4 regions of the Candidatus Clostridium eludens genome follow, and region 2 is predicted to be linked to each of the others. Evidence: riboswitches for the same ligand, from Rfam matches in the RefSeq annotation. Region 2 holds a riboswitch; each other region holds the start of a gene.
What was found. Region 2 has a riboswitch for S-adenosylmethionine ahead of nifB (nitrogenase cofactor biosynthesis protein NifB). Riboswitches for the same ligand answer to the same signal wherever they lie in the genome.
Positions count from the first base shown of each region.

Region 1: another riboswitch for S-adenosylmethionine. It lies ahead of hisC (histidinol-phosphate transaminase); the one in region 2 lies ahead of nifB (nitrogenase cofactor biosynthesis protein NifB).
Region 3: another riboswitch for S-adenosylmethionine. It lies ahead of ACJDU8_RS08785 (sugar ABC transporter substrate-binding protein); the one in region 2 lies ahead of nifB (nitrogenase cofactor biosynthesis protein NifB).
Region 4: another riboswitch for S-adenosylmethionine. It lies ahead of metK (methionine adenosyltransferase); the one in region 2 lies ahead of nifB (nitrogenase cofactor biosynthesis protein NifB).

Region 1 is NZ_JBJHZX010000005.1:156,851-162,960, forward strand. It holds gene ACJDU8_RS05140 (heavy metal translocating P-type ATPase) at 1-857, shown strand, start outside; gene ACJDU8_RS05145 (iron-containing alcohol dehydrogenase family protein) at 896-2,005, opposite strand; gene hisC (histidinol-phosphate transaminase) at 2,029-3,144, opposite strand; SAM riboswitch class I at 3,329-3,433, opposite strand; gene ACJDU8_RS05155 (NifB/NifX family molybdenum-iron cluster-binding protein) at 3,499-3,858, opposite strand; gene ACJDU8_RS05160 (nitrogenase component 1) at 3,876-5,174, opposite strand; gene ACJDU8_RS05165 (nitrogenase component 1) at 5,171-6,110, opposite strand, start outside.
Region 2 is NZ_JBJHZX010000021.1:52,861-58,970, forward strand. It holds gene nifH (nitrogenase iron protein) at 1-46, shown strand, start outside; gene ACJDU8_RS14470 (nitrogenase component 1) at 149-1,729, shown strand; gene ACJDU8_RS14475 (nitrogenase component 1) at 1,899-3,248, shown strand; SAM riboswitch class I at 3,355-3,458, shown strand; gene nifB (nitrogenase cofactor biosynthesis protein NifB) at 3,634-4,905, shown strand; gene ACJDU8_RS14485 (ABC transporter ATP-binding protein) at 5,021-5,848, shown strand; gene ACJDU8_RS14490 (nitrogenase component 1) at 5,908-6,110, shown strand, end outside.
Region 3 is NZ_JBJHZX010000011.1:6,246-12,355, reverse strand. It holds gene ACJDU8_RS08790 (sugar ABC transporter ATP-binding protein) at 1-265, opposite strand, end outside; gene ACJDU8_RS08785 (sugar ABC transporter substrate-binding protein) at 347-1,423, opposite strand; SAM riboswitch class I at 1,919-2,030, opposite strand; gene ACJDU8_RS08780 (DUF362 domain-containing protein) at 2,190-3,320, opposite strand; gene ACJDU8_RS08775 (flavodoxin) at 3,516-3,995, opposite strand; gene ACJDU8_RS08770 (MFS transporter) at 4,151-5,401, opposite strand; gene ACJDU8_RS08765 (DUF2225 domain-containing protein) at 5,492-6,110, opposite strand, start outside.
Region 4 is NZ_JBJHZX010000007.1:116,307-122,416, reverse strand. It holds gene ACJDU8_RS06800 (MFS transporter) at 1-900, shown strand, start outside; gene ACJDU8_RS06795 (pyridoxamine 5'-phosphate oxidase family protein) at 980-1,435, shown strand; SAM riboswitch class I at 1,611-1,719, shown strand; gene metK (methionine adenosyltransferase) at 2,020-3,216, shown strand; gene ACJDU8_RS06785 (radical SAM protein) at 3,245-4,426, shown strand; gene ACJDU8_RS06780 (SDR family NAD(P)-dependent oxidoreductase) at 4,492-5,256, shown strand; gene ACJDU8_RS06775 (hypothetical protein) at 5,302-5,427, shown strand; gene ACJDU8_RS06770 (ABC transporter substrate-binding protein) at 5,691-6,110, shown strand, end outside.

The DNA of each region.
Region 1 (6,110 bases), on a different contig from region 2:
ATAACAAAAATGATTTATTAATCTTAGCTGCGTCAGCTGAGAAATATTCTGAGCACCCTTTTGGAGAGGCAATATACAAATATGCAAAAAAAAATTATGCAAAAGAATTTGAAAATGTAGATAAATTTCAATACATTCCAGGAAAAGGTGTATCTGCAGTAATAAAAAATAAGTTAATACTTATAGGAAATAAAAAATTTTTAGAAGAACATTCTGTAGATTTAACTAATTTAGGGGATAAACTAGTTAAATTTCAAAAGCAAGGCGAAACAGCTGTATTAGTAGCATTTAACGGCATTTTAGTTGGAGCTATTACATTATCAGATAAAATAAAAGAGAATTCAAAGAAGGTTATTAAATCTCTTCAAGAAATGAATATAAAAGTTTATATGCTTACAGGTGATAATAAAGATACTGCCGCTTCTGTAGCAAATGCCCTAAACATAAAGAACATAATATCAGAAGTCCAGCCTGAGAATAAAGCTGAAGAAATCACTAAATTAAAAAAAAGTGGACATATTGTGGCCATGGTTGGGGATGGAATAAATGATGCACCTGCCCTTGCTACAGCAGATATAGGATTTGCTATAGGAACAGGTACCGATGTAGCTATCGATACTGGAGATATTGTGCTTTTAAAAGAAGACCTAAATGCTCTGCCAGCTTCAATAAAACTTTCAAAAATAACTATGAGAAAAATAAAACAAAATTTGTTCTGGGCCTTTATATATAACTTAATTGGAATACCTATTGCTGTAACAGGACATTTAAATCCAGTAATTGGAGCTGCAGCTATGTCTTTTAGCTCCATATCGGTTTTATTAAATTCACTTAGTCTTAAAAGATTTAAATTTTAACATTAAATATCTTCAAATAAATATACTATTATATCTAGTTATTTATTTGAAGATGCCTTATTAAGACTTTGAATTCCAAGACGATTTGCTTTAATAATTGCTTCTTTGATTAGAGTACTATTTACTTTAAAGTTAAGCTTATCTAATTCTTTTGAATGTATGTCTACTCCGTTAACTATACTTAATATTTTTTTATTAACATCATCTTCTATTCCTAATTGTTGTAATGTAACAGGTAATTTTAATTTGTTTAGTACATCAATAAGCCCTTCTATTTCTTCGTCATCCTTTCCCTCAAGGAGAAATTGTACAATTAATCCGAAAATAACTTTTTCGCCATGTAAAGTATACTTTGTATCTGGGATATGGGTGAAACTATCATGAATAGCATGTCCCATTGCAGCTATATGCTTTCCATTATTAATACTTCCAACAAATCCTGCTAAAATTATGATAGAATCAATTACATCTTTATATTGCTGATTTCCAATGTCATTATCATCTGATTTTTTATGTAACCCATTAATATAATTTTTTAGTATATCAAGTGCCAATTTTGCCGTTTGTAGGCCTATCTTTAGATTAATATCGTTATTTCCAGATAAGTTAGGTACTATTTCATACCATTTTGCAATGGTATCACCAATACCTGCATTCAAATATCTTATTGGAGCTTCTTTAATTACACTTATGTCCACTAAAACAAGTTTTGGAGATTTTTCTAACAAAAAGTAATCTGTATGTTCACCATTTTCATTATATATTACTGATAAAGCCGACCATGCAGCACAGGTGGCAGCAATAGTTGGAATTGTTACTACATACAGGTTTGCTCTTTCACCTATTGCTTTTGCCAAATCCAATATTGTTCCTCCGCCTACGCCTATAATTAAATTTACTCCTAATTTATTGGCCAACTCAGTATACTTATCTATAGCTTTAAATGTACAATACCCACTATACTCTTCAGTGTAATATTGAATTTTTTCTTTGTTAAAACTCTTAAAAAATTTTTTTTCTACTGCCTGTAGTGCTGATTTTCCACCAACAATTAATGCATAATTACCTAGCTTAGAGATGTATTCCCCACTTTTTTCTAGAGCATTTATTTCATTAACATAAACTTCTGGTGTTTTAATTCTTATCATTTTTTCATCCCCTTAAAATATATTTAATACCATTGTCTGATTGTTGAACCTAGTACAATATCTCTTAGACTTTCTATGAATAATTTATTTTCCTCTGGCCTTCCAATTGTAACTCTGAGCCAAGTTGGCATATTAAATTCAGTACCTGCATGTACATCTATACCCTTTTCCAATATTTTATTGGCTACATAAGTACTATCTTTTCCTACATTAACCATTATAAAATTTGTTTCAGTAGGAATATACTCTAGCTTCATTTCTTTAAAAGTCTTGTAAAAATATTGTTTACCTACAGTATTACTTTCAATACATTTTCTCTTAAAATCCTCATCTTTAAGACTAGCTGCAGCAGCAACTTGAGCTAATGCATTAACATTGGCAGGCATTCTTATCTTATTAAGATAAGCAATTATATGTTTATTTGCTATACCATAACCAATCCTAAGCCCCGCTAATCCATAAACCTTTGAAAATGTCCTTAGAATTATTATATTTTCATATTTATACAATAAGTTTGTAGTCTGAGGATACTGTGGATCACTTACAAGTTCGTAATAAGCTTCATCAAATACCAGGATTATATTCTTCGGTACTGATTCTAAAAAATCCATTAACTCTTTCTTTTTAAATATAGTTCCCGTAGGATTGTTTGGATTGCACAACCAAATAATTTTAGTTTTATTAGTTATTTTATCTGCAATTTTTTTCAAATCCACTCTATGATCCTTTAACGGAACACTTACAACAACACCATCCATTTTAAGGGTTGCTGTCTTATACCACCAAAAAGATGGATCCGGAATAATTGACTCATCCTGTGGATTTATAAAAGTTTGTGCAATTAATTCAATAATTTCAAATGAGCCATTTCCAAAAATGAATTGTTCCAGCTTTAAGTCATAAATATTGGCCAATATCTCTCTTACCTCAGAACATATGCCGTCAGGATACAAATATAATTTATTAATATACTCCTTTAATGCGCCTTCAACCAAAGGCGAACATCCATTAGTATTTTCATTTGCTGATAATCTTAAAATATTATTAGGACCTAATTCTCTTTGTATTTTTTCCACAGCTTTAGATGGTTTATGAACTTGGATATTATTTAATGAATTTCTACACTTTAGTTTAGTCATAATATAATCATTCCTTTCAAATTCAATAATGAAAAAAACCAGAGACCTTAAATATAAATTTTATTTAAGGTCTCTGGTTTTTCCAGTCAACTAAAATTTAACAATATATAATTAATTTCATGAAATAAAAAATCCCTTTCGCAGATGAAAAGGAGTATATGCTAAAAAATTTTTAACATTGATTTCCCCATCTTTCAGAAATACATCTGCAGGACTTAGCACTTCGTATGAAAACACACTACTTGCTGAAACTTCATCGGGCCAGCCCCTCGGTTTCTCTTGATAAGGATATTTATTAATTTATTTTTGTATTATATTTCTAACAACGTAAACAACCTATCTATAAAAACATTTCTAGTCACAAGGTTTAGAAATTTTATTTATTTTAGAATAATATTTAATTAATCTTTTTAAAGCTTTATCTATAGGTTGATTTACATCAAAAACCTCTATTCCATTCCTATTTAGAAACATAACAGCTTCTCTACCTATTTGACTTACCAGAACTATTTTGCATCCTGAAAGATGTTTAATAACAGATAAAATTCTATCATAGTGATCTCCTCTCTGGAGAAAAATATTATCTATTTTTCTCAATTCTACAAATTCATAATTATCATCTTCCACTTTATATATATAAAATTGGCTGGCTTTCCTAAAATGTTCATTTATAAATTTGCCATCACTACTTGCAACTGCAACTTTATAATTCATATGCACCCTCCCATAAATCAATTAAATCTTGTAAGAACTACAGAATATATATCTTCTAAGAGTTTTAGTCCGCCTGAATATCCTACATAGGAACTATTTATTATAAGCCTTTCAAATACAGGCCATGAAATAGTAATATAATGCGCCTTTGTTTCCTCCGCTATTTTCTTCTCCCATGAACTTCCTATAATCAATGGATATCCATAAAAATCCGTATTTTTAATTTCGTTATCTATCTTATATCCATCTGTACAAAATTCTACTTCTGCTTCTATACCATCATTCAGCTCTTTAAAATATTCCCTTACGTTATTTTGATATTTTAAAGGAGTATCATCAGTTATATATTGTTTCGAAGGAAAGAGTCCAAAATCATTTACCAAAAATTTAGTAATTCCAACACAGTACTGAGCATCTGAAACTACCACAAAACGCTTTGACATAACACGAGTTTCAAGAAATACATCTGCAAAACGCTCTATATAATAATAATATTCCTGTTCATGACTCTCAATGATATCTTCCACTTTTTGCTTATCTATTTTCGCAAACTCACCTAACGCACGTAGGAATTTGCTTGTTTCAAAAGCCCCTATAGGCAATACTGGATAGTGAAAATAAGGGGTACCAAATTTATTTTCTAAAAGTTTCATATTTTCAAGTCCTACCCAAGGGGATACCAAAAGGTTAAATTCTGCCTCTGGTATTTTATCTATATTCTCAATTCCTCTTCCATATCCGAATATAGTATTGGGAATTAATCCAAGCTCTGAAACAAGCTTTTCTAATTGTCTTAAATTACCAAGCCAAAACGGATCATGAAGAGGTATACTAGCCCATATATTTACTAATTCCTTCGTCTTCTTGTTAGAAGGTTTCAAATATTGTTCAATAATAGCTTCAATGACCCACTCATGGCCCAAATAATTATTACCTTTAAATCCAGGTGTTGATGCATATATCACAGGCTTTTTTGCATTTTTAAATGAGCGTACCACTTCTTCTGCATCATCTCCAACTATCTCTGAACTACAGCTGGTTAAAACTACATAAAGATCTGCATCTATCACTTTAAGTGCATTTTCTATGGTTTCTTTGATCTTACCCTCTCCTCCAAAAATCACTTCTTTTTCACTTATATTTGTGCATGGAAATATATGAGAGGAAAAATATCCTGAACTTCCAAAATCCCTTTCAAGTTTTTCAGCACATCCCGGTCCAGAGTGTAAAACAGGAATAGCTCTGGTTATTCCATGTACAGTCTGCATAGCTGCCATAGCACATTTATATCTTGGCTGATCTAATATCTTTGTCATATTACCATACCTTTCTTTAAAAATGTTGAATTATTTTGCTCATACCACCAATCCGTATATGGCAATTTAACTCTAGAAGCAAGATTTTTTTCAAAACTCCTATTATTAATTGTATCAAGCACACTATATGCAAAATTTAATGTTCCCCTATATCCAAAAATCATATATTCATCATTTACACATAAGGCAGGTATTCCCTGCTTTATAGCCCATACAGTAGTTCCTGGATGCCTTGAAAAATATATATCCGGATGATATTCATTTAATATATTCAATATTTCATAATTCTGTTGTTCAGTTACACTTAATTTTATATTATGTGATGAATTTTTCATTAAATAATTAACAGCAGGGGGAATTATACCGCTGTCATGTTTTCTATCATAATGCCATGCACCTGCCCATGCTATTTCAATACCAAGTTCCTGAAGCACACGGGATACTTCAAAAGTATAGCCAGGTCCCATTCCAAGTACTGCCCTTAACCCCTTAAGTTTCTTTTTTACCTCTTCTATTTTAGGTAAGTATATTTCTCTTTCTCTTTTTATATAATTTTCTACTTCCTGCTGCTTTTCTATTACTTCACCTATACTCCTAAGCCAGGTCTCAAATCCTGCAATACCTAATGGATTGATTGTTTTTATATATGGAACTCCATATTTTTCTTCAAGACCATTTCCCAAATATGTTCCAAGTGTTCCACATATACATACTGTAGCCAGAGATTCTGATAAATGGGACAGTTCTTCTATTGTTGAATTCTGATATAAAAATAATGGTTTCACTCCAAAATTTGAAAATATATCTATTATCTCCTCTCTGGCACTTTCATAAAAATTTTTAAAATTAATTATATTATTCTTTTTATTAGGAGGTTTCACGATATTGGTAAGAACTGCATGATCTGAAGCATCAAACCCAGAAGCCCACACTCTA
Region 2 (6,110 bases):
GGAAAGACTTGAAGAAATATTTTTAGAGCATGGACTTATAGATTAAATAACGTGGGTTCGGCTGAAGTTTACGTGATAAACCATGTAATATAAATGCTTATATAAGATAATGGATTTCATATGTATAGAGAATAGAAAGGATGATACAATGTCAAAAAAAACAATAAATCTTAACTTGACGGAAGTAGAAAACCGAGAGACGAGATTAGGAACTATAACTGCTTGGGATGGTTCGGCAACTGAGTTGTGGAAGGAATCAAACTATGAATTGAGAAGTCAAAGAAAACATGATGGTTGTGGAAAACAGAAAGCTTGTCGGTTGTGTGAATTAAATTCACCGTTGAATCAACAGACGATGTGTGCTAATGCTATTGTTGAATGTCAAATAGGAAATATTACAGACTGTGTACTTATTCAGCATGCTCCAATTGGATGTTCGGCAGATAACCCTTGGTTTAATCTTGCCTTTAACATGGGACTTGGAAGAAGAAATAAACCACCACAGAATTTACAGATTTACAGCACAAATCTTTTGGAAAATGATATGGTTTTTGGTGCTTCGGATAAACTAAAACAAACAATACGAGATGCAAAGGAACGTTTTAATCCTAAGGCAATTTTTATTTCCATGGCGTGTGCTACTGCTATTATAGGTGAAGATATAGAGAGTGTTGCAGAAGAGATGGAAAAAGAAATTGGAGTGACAGTTATTCCCTTACATTGCGAAGGATTTCGATCAAAACACTGGAGTACTGGATTTGATATTTCACAGCATGGAGTTTTACGTCAAATAGTAAAACGTAAACCTGAAAAGCAAAAAGATTTAATTAACATCGTAGCTTTGTGGGGAACTGATTATTTTACAGAAATGTTAAAACCTCTTGGTCTGAGAGTAAATTATATGATAGATATGGCAAGCTATGATGAACTTGCCCAAGCATCGGAAGCTGTGGCTACTGCAACTTTTTGTCACACACTTGGTTCTTATATGGCTACAGCACTTGAGGAACATTTTGGTGTTCCACAGATTGATGCACCTCAGCCTTATGGAATTGCAGGTACGGATGCCTGGTTCAGGGCAATTGGTAAAATTGTTGGCAAAGAAAAAGAAACCGAAGAGTATATAAAGAACGAACATGAAAAAGTACTTCCCAAAATTGAAGAATTGCGCAAAAAGTTTAAAGGAATTAAAGGATTTATTATGACAGGTTCATCTTATGCACATAGTCTTATTTCAGTTTTGCGTGAATTAGGGATAGGTGTTGATGGTTCTGTGGTATTCCATCACGATCCTGTTTATGATGGTGGACATGAGAATCAGGATACGCTGAATGAACTTATAAGCACTTACGGAGATATTCCTAATTTTACAGTAAGTAAAACACAGGCATTCCAACTAAATGCCCTATTTAAACGAGTAAAGACAGATTTTGTAATAATTCGACATCAAGGACTTGCACCTGAAGCGGCAAAACTTGGTATCCCATCTTTAGCCATGGGTGATGAGCATTTTCCTGTTGGTTATGATGGAATAATTCGGACAGGTGAGGTTCTATTAGATATTCTTGCAAGAAAGAAGTTTAATGAGGTTCTTTCTAGACACGTTAAAAGTCCATATAATGAATGGTGGCTTAGCCAAAATGATCCATTTTTGCTTGCAAAGCATCCTGAAGTGCTTGATGAAAGAGTAAAACTTGAAGTGTTTGATGAAATAGCAAAAACTGTGTAAGTAAGTTGCACTGACACTTTGGTTATGGACGGGCAGGACTAAGTAATTTAGGATACACTGTGTAAGCAGGTGATCCTCTAACTATTAGCTCTAATAAAGTAATCAAAAAATAAAAAACTGCGAAAACGTAGTAAAAAAAATTTCTTAAGAATATATGAGGAGGATTAGAGTGGCTGAGACTAAGATAAATAAAAAAAGTAGTACAATAGTACATCCCCATTATGCTTGTGCAGTGGGTGGTGCATATACTGCAGTAGCAATTAAGAATGGTGTTCCAATTGCGAATTGTGGTCCGGGATGTATGTACAAACAATATTTTTTTATGGGATTTGAAAATGGTTTTCAAGGTTCTACCAGTACTGGTGGAGGTAATGTTGCCAGTGTAAATGTAGGTGAGAATGATATAGTATTTGGAGGTGAAAAAAAACTTGATGATTTAATAAAATCAGTTTTAGCAATTTACAAGGGTGAATTATTTGTGGTAGCTACAGGTTGCACTGGAGAACTTATAGGAGATGATGTTGGAGCAATTGTAAAGAAATACCGTGAGGCAGGTTACCCTATAGTGTATGCAGATACAGCTGGCTTCAAAGGTTCAAACCTTATAGGTCATGAAATTGTTGTGGAAGCAATCATAGACCAATTCGTTGGAGATTATAAAGGTGAAAAGAAAAAAGGATTAATTAATTTGTGGTTTGAGACACCTTTTTTTAATACAAATTGGCGTGGAGACTATCTGGAGATTGTAAGGATTTTAAAGAACGTAGGTTTTGAAGTAAATGTACTTTTTGGACCACAAAGTGGTGGAGCGAAGGAATGGAAGGAAATTCCTAAAGCACAATTTAATCTTGTAATATCACCGTGGGTAGGAGTGAATATTGCGAAACATTTAGAAAAAAAATATAATCAGCCTTATTTGCATATTCCTGTAATACCTATTGGTGAGGAAGCTACTACTGCTTTTATAAGACAATTAGTTGAATATGCAGGAATCGATGCTGAAAAATCAGAAGCGTTCATTGCAGAAGAAGCAGAATTGTATTATTATTTTTTAGATTCTTTTTCACACTTTTTTGCAGAGTATTGGTACGGCTTGCCTTCTCGATTTTCTGTTGTAGGAGACAGTGCGTATACACTTGCCTATACAAAATTTCTATCAGATCAGGTTGGACTTATACCTGTAAAGCAAATCATTACGGATAATCCGCCAGAGCAATTTAGAGAGAAAATAAGTAAGGAATTTAGGAATCTATCAGAAGGTGTATCTGTGGAAGTAGAATATATTGAAGATGGTTATCTTGCAGAAAAATCACTTTCAGAAGCCGATTTTGGTTCAGGAGTTCCATTGATATTAGGTTCATCATGGGAATCTGATGTAGCACGAGAAAAAAATGCATTACTAATAGAAATAGATCCGCCTTCTTCTGAGACAGTAGTACTGAACAGATGTCATATAGGATATAGAGGTGCCCTGCAGTTGATAGAGAGAATTTATACGTCAACTGTAGGTGGAAAATAAAAAATAATAATTATAAAAAATTAACTATTGACAAAACATCTAAAAAATTGTATAGTATCATCAATAAGTAAAGAAACTTAAAGTTGATTAAAATTTAATATAGAATTTCTTATCAAGAGAGGCGGAGGGACTGGCCCTATGATGCCCGGCAACCTGAATATTATTTATTCAATGGTGCTAATTCCTGCGGGGTAACCTGAAAGATGAGATATTAAGAAAGATTTAAACTTCTTACATTTCATCTGTGAGAAGTTTTTTACTTATATAATATTAATTTCGATACTTTAGTTGACCAGACACACTGGAGACTAAATAAACTGAATTTTATTCGGTTTATTTAGTCTTTTTTTATATTTAAGTTATCTAGAAAGGAGATAAATAAAATATGAGTGTAGATTTTGCAAGAAGTATAGAGGAGAGGACATTAACGCATCCATGTTACAACTGTATTTCTCACAAGTATGCAAGAATGCATATTCCTGTAGCACCAAAGTGTAATGTTAGTTGTAATTTTTGTAATAGAAAATACGATTGTGTGAATGAAACTAGGCCGGGAGTAACCAGTGAAGTTTTAACACCTAAAAAGGCCAGAGATAAATTTAATATAGTAAAAAACAAAGTGAAAAATTTGACTGTGGTAGGTATAGCAGGTCCGGGAGATCCGCTGGCAAATTTTGAAGAAACTAAAAAGTCTATAGAATTAATAAAAAAGGAATCGCCGGATATCACGTTTTGTCTTTCTACTAATGGATTGATGCTGCCTTTTTATGCAGATGAAATAATAAGACTGGGAGTCACTCATGTGACTATAACTATAAATGCAGTTGATCCTAAAATAAGTGCAAAGATATACAAATTTGTTAATTATTTAGGCAATGTACTTGAAGGGGAAGAGGCAGGAAATATATTATTGAATAATCAATTGTCAGGTCTTAGGTATATTACTCAAAAGGGTGTAATATGCAAGGTAAATATTGTAATGATAAAGGGAATCAATAGTAATCACATTCCTGAAATAGTGAAAAAGGTTAAGGAATGTGGAGCATATATGACAAATATTATGCCTCTTATACCGGTTAAAGACAGTGTATTTGAAAATATGCCTACAGTGAGTGATCTGGAGCTAAATGATATGAGAAAAAAATGCCAGCTAGATTTAAAGCAGATGTATCACTGCAAACAATGTAGAGCAGATGCAATAGGAACTTTAGATAAGGATATATCCGGTGAATTTAGAGGTGACAATGAAGAAGGTTTTAAAGGAGAAAATGTAATTGATCTTAAAAATAAAGGAAAACTTTACAAGGAAAGTAATTATAGATTTGCAGTTGCAACTAAGTCTGGCGTAAATGTAGATGCACATTTTGGACATGTGTCACAATTCTATATATACGATGTAGTAAATGGAAAGATTGAATTTAAGGAAAAAAGAATTATAAATAAATATTGCAATGGCATAGAGGAATGTGACGGACATGACAATAAAATATCAAATATTTTAAGAACTATAGAGGATTGCAATGCAGTACTTGTATTAAGAATAGGTTTTGAGCCTTTAAGCAAATTACGTGAAAAGGGAATAAAGGTATTTCAAATGTATTTTAATATAGAACAGGGCATAAAAAAAGCTATAGAATTACTTGAAAAAGATTCGTAAAAAACATTAAAAGTATTCCAAATGCAGAAGAAAGAGCCAAAGTGAATAAATTTGATAAATATACTAAAGATTCATCACCAAATTTTGTAGTTGAAGATTAGAGGGGGGGAGTTAAGTGAGTAAAGTAGTTGAAGAATTAAAGCCTGATGATTATAAAATTATAGTTAAAGATGTACAGAAATTTTATAATATAAAATCTGAAGGTAACCAAAAAGTGGATGAATTTTTAGCTCTGGATAGTTTGAATTTAAAAATAAAACAAGGAGAATTTATAACTATTGTAGGGCCTAGTGGATGTGGAAAATCAACTTTTTTAGATGTTCTAGCTGGATTATCTAAACCTACATCAGGCGAAATATATATAGATGATAAATTGATTACAGGACCAGATCTGGATAGAGGTATTATCTTTCAGGGATATGCACTGTTTCCTTGGAGAACTGTAGAACAAAATATTGAATTTGGCCTTGAAATAAAAGGTGTACCAAAGGATAAAAGAAGAGAAATAAGTAATAAATTTATTAAGCTTGTAGGATTAAGCAATTTTGAAAAAAGATATCCACATGAGTTATCGGGAGGTATGAAACAGAGGGTAGCAATTGCAAGAGCTTTAGCCTATGATCCTGATGTTTTACTTATGGATGAGCCTTTTGCTGCAGTAGATGCCCAAACTAGGGAACTGCTTCAGGAAGAATTGTTAAATATATGGGAAGAAACTAATAAAACTATTGTATTTATAACTCATAGTATTGAAGAAGCAGTATTTTTAGCGGATAGAGTAGTGGTAATGGCTTCTAATCCAGGCAGGATTAAAGAGATTATTGAAATAAACCTTCCAAGGCCCAGAAGCACCGTTAATGTAAGGATGTCTCAAGAATTTAATTCTAATAGAAATCGAATATGGGAATTACTTCATGATAATGATAAAAAATATGTGATTTAGAAATTATAATTTTGGCAACAATTGTATTTTATTAGTTAAATCAAGGGAGGATATAACATATGAAGAAATTCAATCTTAATACTTCTGTAGTAGACACCCGTGAGCAGCGGCTGGGGACTATTATTGGCTGGAAAACTGGAAAAGCTTCAGAGCTTTCTAAAGACTCTGCCTTTACTTGTGCAGGCTGTAAAGGAAATGGAGGAAAGAGGCTTTGTGAGGCTACAGGGCCTTTTACACAAGGTTCTACTTGCAGTGAGCAAAT
Region 3 (6,110 bases), on a different contig from region 2:
CCTGATGAATGAAATGAATTTTCAACTTTTCTACCATTTTTGTTGTTAAGTGTTCCTGTATTTCACCATCAAATTTTATTTGTCCACTATCTTGATTATAAATTCCTGCCAGTATTTTCATCAATGTAGATTTTCCTGCTCCATTTTCTCCTACAATACCATGTATTTCTGCATTACGTATTTGCAAAGTAACATTTTGAAGAGCCTTAACACCTGGAAATTCTTTTTCTATATTTATCATTTCTAAAATATATTTTTCATTCATAAACTAATACACCCTCCTTTACACACAAATTATTATTCAGAGAATAGAAAATATTCCTACCCTCTGTCTTGATATTCTTATTTACTTTTTAAATAAAATCTTTTCTGCATCTTGTACATTATCCTTCGTAACAAGTAATGGATCTACGTAAATTGACCTTGGTACTGTTTCACCATTTAAATATCGTGCAGCAGAATCCACTGCAGCCTGACCAATTTTATAAGGCTGTTGGGCCATATCTGCAGCAAAAGGAGAATTTTTATCCGCAAGTACTTTCAGTGCACTAGGATCTCCATCAACCGCATAAACTTTAATATCAGTTCTCCCAGCTGCCTCTAAAGCCTGAGAAGCGCCAATTGCAGGAATATCCCACCCTGCCCAGATAGCTTTTAAATCTCCCTTATTAGGATACTTTATTAACAAATCTTGAACCTTCTTTTTTGAATCTTCTATAGTACCATCAATAATATCCTGCAGCTCAGGTTGGATAAACTGAATTTTAGGATAATCCTTAGCCACATATTTCATTTCATCATAACGAATAGCTAAAGTTCTCTCTCCATAAAATCCATTAAAAACTGCAATTTTACCTTCTCCACCTATATCTTCAAACATTTTACGTGCTAATGCTTCACCAATAAAATAATTATCTGATGAAGCATTAGTAATACTATCTTCACTAGGATGATCAACAGTAAAAAGCGGAATATTTGCAGCACGTACCTTCTTAAGTACAGGTGCATATACTTTTGCATCTCCAAGTTGCTTAATGATTGCATCAGGCTTTTGAGTAATCAAATTCTCAATATCAGAAATATGTTTTTGAGTATTACGCTCGCCATTAACTTCAATGGCTGTTCCCCCCAATTGTTTTATTCGATCAATTTGAGCTTGATAAGCTTGCCTCTCCCAATTATTGCTTATTCCTTCTATGGCAACTCCTATCTTCTTACCTTTAAGTGAAGGAACAGACTTCCCATCAATAGGATCAGTAACACCAGAACTAGCAGAATTCTTATTATTTGAAGCATTTTGTTCATTTACAGCATCAGACTTTTGATTAGATGTTGTTGTATTTGAGCACGCCGCAAAAAATGCTGTGGATAAAATTAACATAATTACATAGTAAGATAATTTAAACTTTTTATTTTTTTTCATTTCTTTCCCCCTATTTTTCACTTTTATTTATTCAATAATTTTTCTGACACAGATTATCTTTTTTAAGCAGTTCAACTTAACAACCTATTATTGTATCAAATCTTCTTCTAACATTAGAACACCTCCTAGCACAATTTGACTATGAATATTTATAAGACAATTTGTATATATGCCTTTGATAATTTATACAAAAAAAGGTTACATCTTTTTAATAATGTAACCTCCGGTTTACCGGTCAGGTATATAATATTATTTATCCAAACGCTGCTATTACCAACACTTCCATCTTCTTGAAAATGGGAGATAAGCACTACTGGGCACCTGAATAAGTTCTTCCAGGCATTTCATATAATAAATAAAGAGGTCAAAGTCCATATACTACAGAGACTACACAAAACTCTATAGTAAACAAGACTTGACCTCCAGTTTATCTAGTTAATCAAATAAAAAACTTCCTATATAGAGAAACTATATAGGAAGTTGTGTTCCGTTTGTCTCTCATCTTTCAGATTTCATCTGCTGGAATTAGCACCATTGAATATATTGATAAACATACTCAGGTTGCCGAGCATCATAGGGCCAGTCCCTCCACTACTCTTGATAAGAAATTTCATATTAAATTTTAAGCGTTAACTTTTAAATGGACAACTACTAAAACATACTATTTAAGTTATAATTAATAATATAATTTTTTGATTACCTTGTCAATAACAAATTAATTTTTATAAAATATATTCATCCATATCTTCTAATGGAGGTACATATTTTATTTAACAATGATCAGTTCATATTCACGATTACCGATTCCTATTTTTTCTGCATGGTCAAGACAAGTACGCCACTCTGATTCCGGTGTGGAATTAGTAAAGTGATCATGATGATCAACAAAATGGGGTTCTGATATGTTATCGGACAGCTGACTATTAGCCAGTGGGGCAGCCTTCATACAGGCATCCACACATGCCTGATCCAATGCCAAAGGATCAAATGAAGCGAACATACCTAGATTAGGAAGTATGGGAGCATCATTTTCGCTGTGGCAGTCACAGTTAGGTGAAACATCTACCACAAGAGAAATGTGGAAGCAAGGACGACCATATACTACTGCCTTGGTGTATTCTGCCATACGGCAGTTCAGTTCTTCACTGGCTGACCAGTTTGCAAACTGAATTGCATCAAAATTACATGCACCTAGGCAGCGACCGCAACCAACACAATCTTCTGTGTTGATAGTCATTTTCTTTTTTACATCGTCAAACAACAGACCATTATTAGCACATTCACGATGGCATCTTTGGCATCCTCGGCATTTCTCCTCTATGATATGAGGTTTACCATTAATATGCTGATCCTTTTTTCCAGCACGGGAACCGCAGCCCATTCCAATATTCTTAATGGCACCACCAAAACCAGTCATTTCATGACCTTTGAAGTGAGTTAAGCTGATAAACACATCGGCATCCATGATTGCATGGCCGATTTTAGCCTCTTTTATATATTCGCCACCTATTACAGGTACCGTGATATCATCGGTCCCCTTTAATCCATCTCCAATAATAACAGGGCATCCTACTGTAAGTGGAGTGAATCCATTTTCCCATGCACACTCTAGATGCTCAAGGGCATTCTTACGGCTGCCAGGATATAGGGTGTTGCAGTCTGTCAGAAAAGGTTTACCGCCCAGCTCTTTCGCCATGTCGGCTACAGCTTTAGCATAATTTGGACGAAGATAACTTAAGTTACCAAGTTCACCAAAGTGCATCTTGATAGCAACAAACTTATTATCCATGTCGATTTGTCCGATACCCGCATCTTTAATCAGCCTTTTTAGCTTGGTAGGCAGACCCTCTCCAAGTTTTGTACGAAAATCTGTAAAATAAACTTTTGATTTTTCCATATTTAATCACTCCTGTTTTAAAAAATATTGATTTAATAAATTTATCCCATCGCTATCATTGCTAACCCCCATCGCACTCTGTGAAAGCGATTCACACAAAATTAAAAATTTTGGTTCTCTGCTTTTCTATCAAAGTGGGGGGATAAGAGGTGCTACGGGTCTGGATAAGTTCTTTTAAGGTTTGACTTAGCGTTCTTAAATAACACCAATTTCACTCAACCATGCTGATACATCTTTTCCTGCTTTATTAACACTACTTCCGCTGATTGCTACGCCTTCTAAGACATTTGAATTCGGACAAAGTTTTTTGATATCTGATGCGCTTCTGCCCATGCCACCTCCGCCATGTGTGCAGAATGGTATAATCGTTTTTCCAGAAAAATCATATGATTCCAAGAATGTAAAGACCGCCATTGGTATTGTACTACACCAATTAGGATAACCAATATAAATTATATCATAAGAATCCATATCAGTGACTTTTGCTGCTAGTTCCGGCCTGTAGTGGGCATTTTGTTCCTGTCTAGCTTTATCCACAACTCCATTATAATTAGTTGGATAAGATTCAATTGTTTCTATTTTAAAAAGCTCACCACCAACATTTTCTTTTATGGTATTTGCAATAACTTCTGTGTTTCCCGAATATGAAAAAAATGCAATAAGACTTTTTGGCATCTTTAAGTCCTCCTATTCTTTTTTATAAGGTTTATAAAAAAATATAACTATTTATACTCTACCACTTAAAGTTAACTCTAAGTCAAGCATATTATTCAAATTTTTTCAAATTTTCTATAAGCGGATTACTATTAATGCAAATATTTTGTTGAACCCTACTTACTTTTAGTATTAGAAAACACACTAACTTTGAACAATCCAATTACCACCATTACAAGAACTAAGGTTATAAAGCCGCAACTAAAAAAACCCAAATTAGGTCCAAATTTTTCTGTAATGTCCCCTGCATAAAGATTGCCAATAGGTGTGGTTCCATTAAAAGCCAAAGTATAAACACTCATTACTCTTCCCCTGTAATCATTACTTGTATTTAACTGAATTGTTGAATTTACCGAAGTTATAAAAACTACTGTAAAGAAGCCGAGTACTACTAACAGTACTACCGATATTACGTAGGAATGTGCAAATAGCAAAACGATTTGAAAAAAGCATACTAATATCGAACTTCCATAAAGCAACTTTTTACTTGGACCTTTTCTGGCTCTAGTCGCAACAGTAACAGCTCCTACAAAAGAACCTATTGCCATTACAGATAAGAGAATGCTGTAACCTGATGCTTCTTGGTGAAGCACTACCTTTGCAAAAGCAGGAATAATAACATCTGAGTTCATTGAAAAAGTTCCTACTGCAAACATAGATAACATTGCGGCTAGAATTATATTATTTGATCTAATATATTTTATACCCTCACTTACACCTAAAAAAACATTTCCAATTTGCTTCCTCATATATAAGTGAGTTGGTTTAATTAAAACAATGCCTAGAATTACAGCCATAAAGCTTATTCCGTTAAAGAAAAAACACAAGGCAGAGCCAAATTGTACCATTACATATCCCGCCACTGCCGGACCTAATATTCTTGCCACATTTACTACTGAAGAATTTAATCCAATAGCATTTACCATACTTCCCTTTTCCACAATTTCTGGTATAAAAGATTGTCTTGTAGGCATATCTACGGTATTTACAAAACCCATTATTCCTGCAAGAACAAGTATGTGCCAATATCGTACTTCGCCACTCCATACTAGAAAAGATAGTATAAAAGCCAACAACATTAAAATGCTCTGGGTGACAATAAGAACTCTTTTCTTATTAAACCTATCTATAAATACCCCTGCAAAAAGAGAGAATATAAGCATTGGAGTAAATTGTACCACCCCTAAAATTCCTAACAATAATGAAGATTTTGTAAGACTATACACTAACCATTGTTGGGCTGTTCTCTGCATCCAAGTTCCAACTAAAGATACACATTGTCCTATCCAGAAATACCTGAAATTTTTTTCTTTAAGCGCTGGAAAATTATTAGATAACCTTTTTCTTATTACACATACATTAATCACTAAATATTATCCTTTCCAATGAAAAGTTTTTTAAATAATTTTTCTATAAATAAATAATGTAGTCCTATAATTAAATTATTAAATTCAACCTTATTTAAAAAATCTTGAAAATAAGCCTGCTTTTTTCTTACTTTCCACAACATCTTCATTATTCTTCTCTTCATTATTCTCTAATGTTTCTTTTATTAAATCTCTTTGGTCTATTGCCAAATTTTTTATCTTCCTATGTGCGCTTCTGGAAGCTATTACCTCCCCTAGATACCTTAACGCTTCATCATAATTACCTGAACGTCTATTTAATTCACCTATTAAATACAAGATTGTGAAATTATCCATACCATATACAGGAAGTTGCTCATTTAAATAAGCATCTTTAAGGCCTATAAGAGCTTGTTTTCTGAATAGTTCCTCGTTGTTTATGTCTCCAAGTTCTCTGTATAACCATGAAATTTTCAAACAATTCATAGCCTTTTTACTGGATTTCGAGCCAATGATTGTATAATTAAGTAACGATAGCTTATATCTCTCTATTGCTATATTAATATCGTATATCGCTGGATATTTTCTTCCTCGCCATTTTGGAGTAATATTTTTCTGTATGATTTCTATCTCAAATTCCCTTAACTTATGAAAATCAGTCTTCATAGAAGCGTATCCACATATATTGCATACCCAAACATCATAAAAGTACGGATTTATAATGTCATAT
Region 4 (6,110 bases), on a different contig from region 2:
GCTTTTTTTAAAAATTTAAAATTAATAGGTAAAAAAAGAGCAGGGTGGTATAAAGGCTCCATGTCCATTGGTTTAACTTTTCTAGGCCCTCTTATTGGTGGGTATATTGTTCAATTTATTAGTTATAAAAATATTTTTGTTTACATTGGTGTAGTTACTTTAATACCGATTATATTATTGATATGGCTAAGTGAAAAACATAATACTTCAGTTCATATAAACATAATAGATATTTTTAAAGAACAGACCTTAGATTTTAAATTAACTTTAAATAATAAAATTATAAGGCAATCTATATTAATAGAGAGTTTATCAACAGCAGCTTTTTCATGTTTTGTGACTTTTATAGTTATTTTAATAGTGAAAAATTATCATCTTCCATCTTATTATGCCTCATGGTTAATAATATTAGAGGGTGGAGTCTTTATTTTAGTTGTATTTACAGCTGGGGAACTTTTGGATAAATATAAAATACACAATTTATATATAAGTAGCTTTATTTTGAGTATTATAGGCATGATATTTATAGTGTTAACAAGTAATATGGCATTTTTAAGTGTGGGCACATTAATTATGGGTTCTGGATTAGGTATGACTAATTTAATTACGTATTCTCAAATAGGCGAGATAGAAGGTAAAAAAGGCAAGATATCTGCATTGTTTGCTGCTTGTACAGGTATAGGTGCAGCTTTTGGTCCTATTTTGGGAGGATTTATTGGTGAGACTTTTGGTATACAAGCTATATTTTTAAGCTTTATTCCTATTTTTGTTTTAAGTGGAGTATATATTATGTTAAATGTATACTTTAATCAGTATAGTCTTGACAAGAGAGATATATATGTCAAATTTTTTACATCTAACAAAAGGACAAGTAAAACAAAAATTATGAGAGAAAAATAAATTACTCCTTGTTCTTGAAATTGTAGAATATTTGATATAAATATAAATATAAATTAAATACTATAGGAGGTATGTATAAATGGCAATTGATAAAAATTTTGTAGAAGAATATTTAGCTAATACAAAGTATATAGTATTGGCTACGGTAGATGGTGAGAATGCACCTGCTTTGAGAACTTTAGGTGCTTTTGGTGTAGATGGGTATAGCATTTATTTCTCAACTGGCGAAGGAACTATAAAAGTCAAACAAATAGAACATAATTCAAATGTTTCAGTTTTTTTTCAACATGAAAATCAAGAAGTAGCATCTTTTATTAACGTTACAATAAAGGGTAAAGCTGCCAAAGTTACAGGTGAAGGAGAGATTACAAAGGCTATTGAAGTGATAGCTAAAAAAAATCCCAGGTTCAAAGAAAGAATTAAAAAAAATGGTTTAGGTAACAATATAATATTTCGTGTAGATCCATCAGAGTTGAAAATATTGGATTTCAATAAAGGCCAGGGAGCAAGTGGCATTGAAGTTATTTTGCCATAAGATAAAAAATTACCATGGAATGCAATTGGATTTTAAGAGCGTACTTGGGTGTCAGTAGTTATATATGGATATTATGATATAAATTTTGAAAATTAGAATTATTTTTTAAATTTGTATTGACAAAACAACTAAAAGGCTGTACAATACATTTAAATTGAATAATTAAATATAAAATTTCTTATCAAGAGAGGCAGAGGGACTGGCCCTATGATGCCCGGCAACCTGAATGTATTCACATTCAATGGTGCTAATTCCAGCAGGTAATATAACCTGAAAGATGAGAAGCAAAAGAATGTAACTTCTTGTGGTTTCTCTACAGGGAGTTTTTTATTTGGACTGACTAGAATACTGGAGGTCAAGTTAACTTATCCGTTAGGCTATGGTTATACTTGGCCTTTTATTGTACATTTTTTAGTAGAAAATGAATAAAAAGTTGGGGGTGGTTAAGATGAAAGGATTACATGGGTCATATAAATTTTTAACTATGAGTAAATATGGAATTAAAAAGATATAAAAGCAAATAGACTTTTTACTAAAGTGGTAATAAGGAAAGATAAAATATAGAAAAAAGGAGATTGATAAAAATGAGTAGATTATTCACATCAGAATCTGTTACAGAGGGACATCCTGATAAAATATGTGATCAGATATCGGATGCAATACTGGATGCAATTACTGAACAAGATAAAAATGGAAGGGTGGCTTGTGAGACAGTTGTAAATACTGGGCTTGTGATTTTAGTGGGCGAGATATCAACTAAAGCTTATGTAGATATACCAAAGATAGTGAGAAAAACTATAAGTGATATAGGATATAATAATTCAAGATTTGGATTTGATGCAGCTAGCTGTGCAGTGTTAACATCCATAGACGAACAGTCTTCAGATATTGCACTTGGGGTGGATGAGTCCCTAGAATCTAAAAAGGGTGAAAAGGAAAATATTGAGGCAATTGGAGCTGGAGATCAGGGAATGGTATTTGGATTTGCAACAAATGAAACGCCAGAATATCTTCCGCTTCCAATAGCACTGGCACACAAGCTCTCAAGAAAGCTTGCGGAAGTAAGAAAAAAAGGCATAATTCCATATTTGGGACCTGATGGGAAAACACAAGTTACGGTAGAGTATGAAGGAGATAAACCTATAAGAGTTGATACTATACTTATATCTTCCCAGCATGAGAAAGACATAAGCCATGACCAAATTGAAAAAGACATAATAGATGAAGTTATTAAAGTGACAATACCAGAAGAGTTGATAGATTCAAATACAAAATATCTTGTAAATCCAACAGGAAGATTTGTAAAAGGGGGGCCAGAGGCTGATTCTGGACTTACAGGAAGAAAGATAATAGTTGATACCTATGGAGGATATGGAAGACATGGTGGTGGAGCATTTTCAGGGAAAGATCCAACCAAAGTTGACAGATCTGGGGCTTATGCTGCAAGGTGGGTAGCAAAGAACTTAGTGGCAGCAGGAATATCCGATAAAATAGAAATAGAAATAGCCTATGCCATAGGTGTGGCAAAACCAGTATCTATAAGTGTAGACACTTTTGGTACAGGAAAAATAAGTGATGACAGGATAGTGGAAATAATAAATAAGTTGTTTGATTTAAGACCAGCTGCAATTATAAGGGATCTTGATTTGAGAAGACCTATATATAAAAGTACAGCTGCTTATGGACACTTTGGGAGAACAGATATAGATTTGCCTTGGGAAAAACTTGATAGGATTAATGAAATTAAAAAAGAATTAGAGAGTAGTATTGTCTATTCTTAAATAAAATTAAGTAGGAGGATTTTTTCGTATGAGTAATATAAAAAAACAGCTTCATGGAGAATTGGCCATAAAAAATGCAGCTATGGTTGAAGGAATAAAAGTGGATCCTGCCATATTCAAACATTTGGATTTTGATAGAAAATATCAAAAGCAAATCCATACATTGTTTGAATATGACCATGATCCCCATGTAGGAATTGAATTTCCTACTGGATTTAGTACACCAGGAGGATTGAAGGTAGGCTTTAGATGGGATAATAAGTCCAAGTATGAGATTAAGTATGAAAATGATAAATACTATCTCATAGAAAATCAAAATGAGATATTTCCAATAGAATTTTTAAGCCATCCTAAATATTATGATTATAAAACTTCCGATGGTATGGATATGTCAAATGTAGCCACTTACAATAGAGAAGGTACAATTTTTGTAGCCTATAGTAATGAATGTGCATTAAAAGATAAGGGATTAGATTGCCTATTTTGCAATATAAATGCTACAAAAGATACTTATGCAGAAAAGGAGGGAATAGAGTGGAAGTATCCTAATCAGATAGGAGAAACGGCAGCAAAAGCTTATAAAAATGGTGCAAAACATATTACTATAAGTGGGGGTTTTGTAGCAGAGCGAAGAGAGGTAGAGTATTACATTGATGTAGCTGAAGCTATTAAAGAGTATACTGGTCTAGAGGACTTCAATGGAACGGGAGTTATAGGAGCTCCACTTGATCTTGAAGTGATTGACAAGTATAAGGAAGCGGGATATAGGACAATTGCAATGAATATAGAAATTTGGGATAAGAATATTTTTAAAAGTATCTGTCCGGGTAAAGTAGAACAATGCGGCGGTTGGGAGAACTGGATAAAAGCTCTAGAGCGTGCAGTAAAGGTGTTTGGTTATGGTAGGGTAAGATCAAATATAGTTGCCGGAATTGAACCTAAACAATCTACCTTAGAAGGAGTGGAATATCTTGCGTCAAAGGGAGTAATATGCTTAGCAGGAGCATGGTGTCCGAATCCAGGCTCGGCTTTGGAGGGACATCGTACACCAGAACCTGAATGGCATTTGGATATGGCATATAAAGTTTATAATATATTTAGAAAAGCAGGATTTACTTATGATCAACTGTACGATTGTAACGCTGCGCCTACAACGCTTTGCCATGATTTATATAAAATAGAGGATGAATTATTGCCTATATTTAAATAAATAATTATAAATTAATTGAGGGTATTGTGATTATCAGATGATATATTTTATAGGAGGAGGTTGAGATGAGTTTTAAAGGGAAAGTTGTAGTTGTTACGGGTTCATCTAAAGGTATAGGCAGAGAAATAGCTTTAGAATTTTCTAGTAGAGAAGCTGTGGTTATTATAAATGGAAGAAATCAGGCTGAAGTACAAAAAATAGCAGATGAGATAAATGATAATGGTGGTACTGGCTATGGAATAACAGCTGATGTGACTAAAAAATCAGAGGTTGAAAATTTATTTAGATCCGTAATTGAAAAGTATGGCAAAGTAGATATACTAGTCAATAATGCAGGTGGTGACAGCGGTTCAAAAACAGTGAAAGATTTAACAGAAGAAGAATGGGATGCTGTTATTGATAGAAATTTAAAAAGTGTTTTTCTTTGCTCTAAAGCTGTTATTGAAAGTTTCAAAAAGCAAAAGCAAGGTAGGATAATAAATATCGCATCTCAGGCAGGTAGGGCAATATCAATTCTTGGAGGACCTCATTATGCAGCTGCAAAAGCTGGAGTAATAGGTTTTACAAAACACTTGGCAAGAGAATTAGTGCATTATGGTGTTACAGTGAATTCAATTGCACCAGGTATAATTATAAGTGGGGAAAAATTGGAGAACAAATGGAATTCCCATACTGAAGAAGAAAGAGAGAAGATTCTTGAAGATATACCACTGAAACGATTAGGTACCACAGGGGAAATTGCAAAAGCAGTTTTGTTTTTAGCATCAGAAGATGCCAGTTATATCTTAGGAGCTTGCTTAGATGTTAATGGCGGTAGATGGATGTTGTAATAAAAAATTCTAAAGGATATTATAAAACTAGCATGGCCAACTATAATGGAACAGATGTTCATTATGATGGTTGGCATAGTTTCAACTATATTAGTTTCAAAGCTTGGAAAAGAATCTATTGCAGCAGTTGGAATGGTCAACAATTGCTTTTTTAGGATTTGTATTTTCTAATCAAATAATAATTACCTTATATATTGACAAAAGAATTGGTGGGTTGTTCTATAGGAAGTTTTTTATTGGACTGACTAGAAACACTGGAGGTCAAGTTAACTTATAGTGGAGATTAAATCATATATAAATCTCCATTCATAGGTTATGCTTGGCTTTTTATTGTGCAATTTTTAATAAAAACCAAATTAAAAATTGAGAGGTAATGAAGATGGCAAGGTGAGTGGAAAAGAATTTTCAAAATGAATATGAAGGAGTAGATGTTAGTGAAAAGTATAAAACTATCTTTAATCATATTATTTATTGTGGGAATGATGATTGTAGCTGCCGGGTGCGGCGGCGGTTCGCAAACTCAAAGTAAGTCAAATTCATCCAAAAAGGAAGTTACAGTTAAAATAGGAGCAGATTCTAGTACTTTTTCTAGTGCCTTTTATGTTGCCAGGGACAAAGGTTATTTCAAAAAACATGGTATTGATGCCCAAATTAATCCATATTCTTATGGAATTGATACTATAGATGCGGTGTTAACAAATCAGGTTGATATAGGATTAGCTATGGATTATGCAGCACTGTCCAGATTGAGCAGCGGAGATCTGAAAATTTTTAGTTTCATTCAACAATCTGATGCAAATAAAACTAAAATGGTAACCTATGACGAAATAAATTCTCCAGAGGAGTTAAAGGGA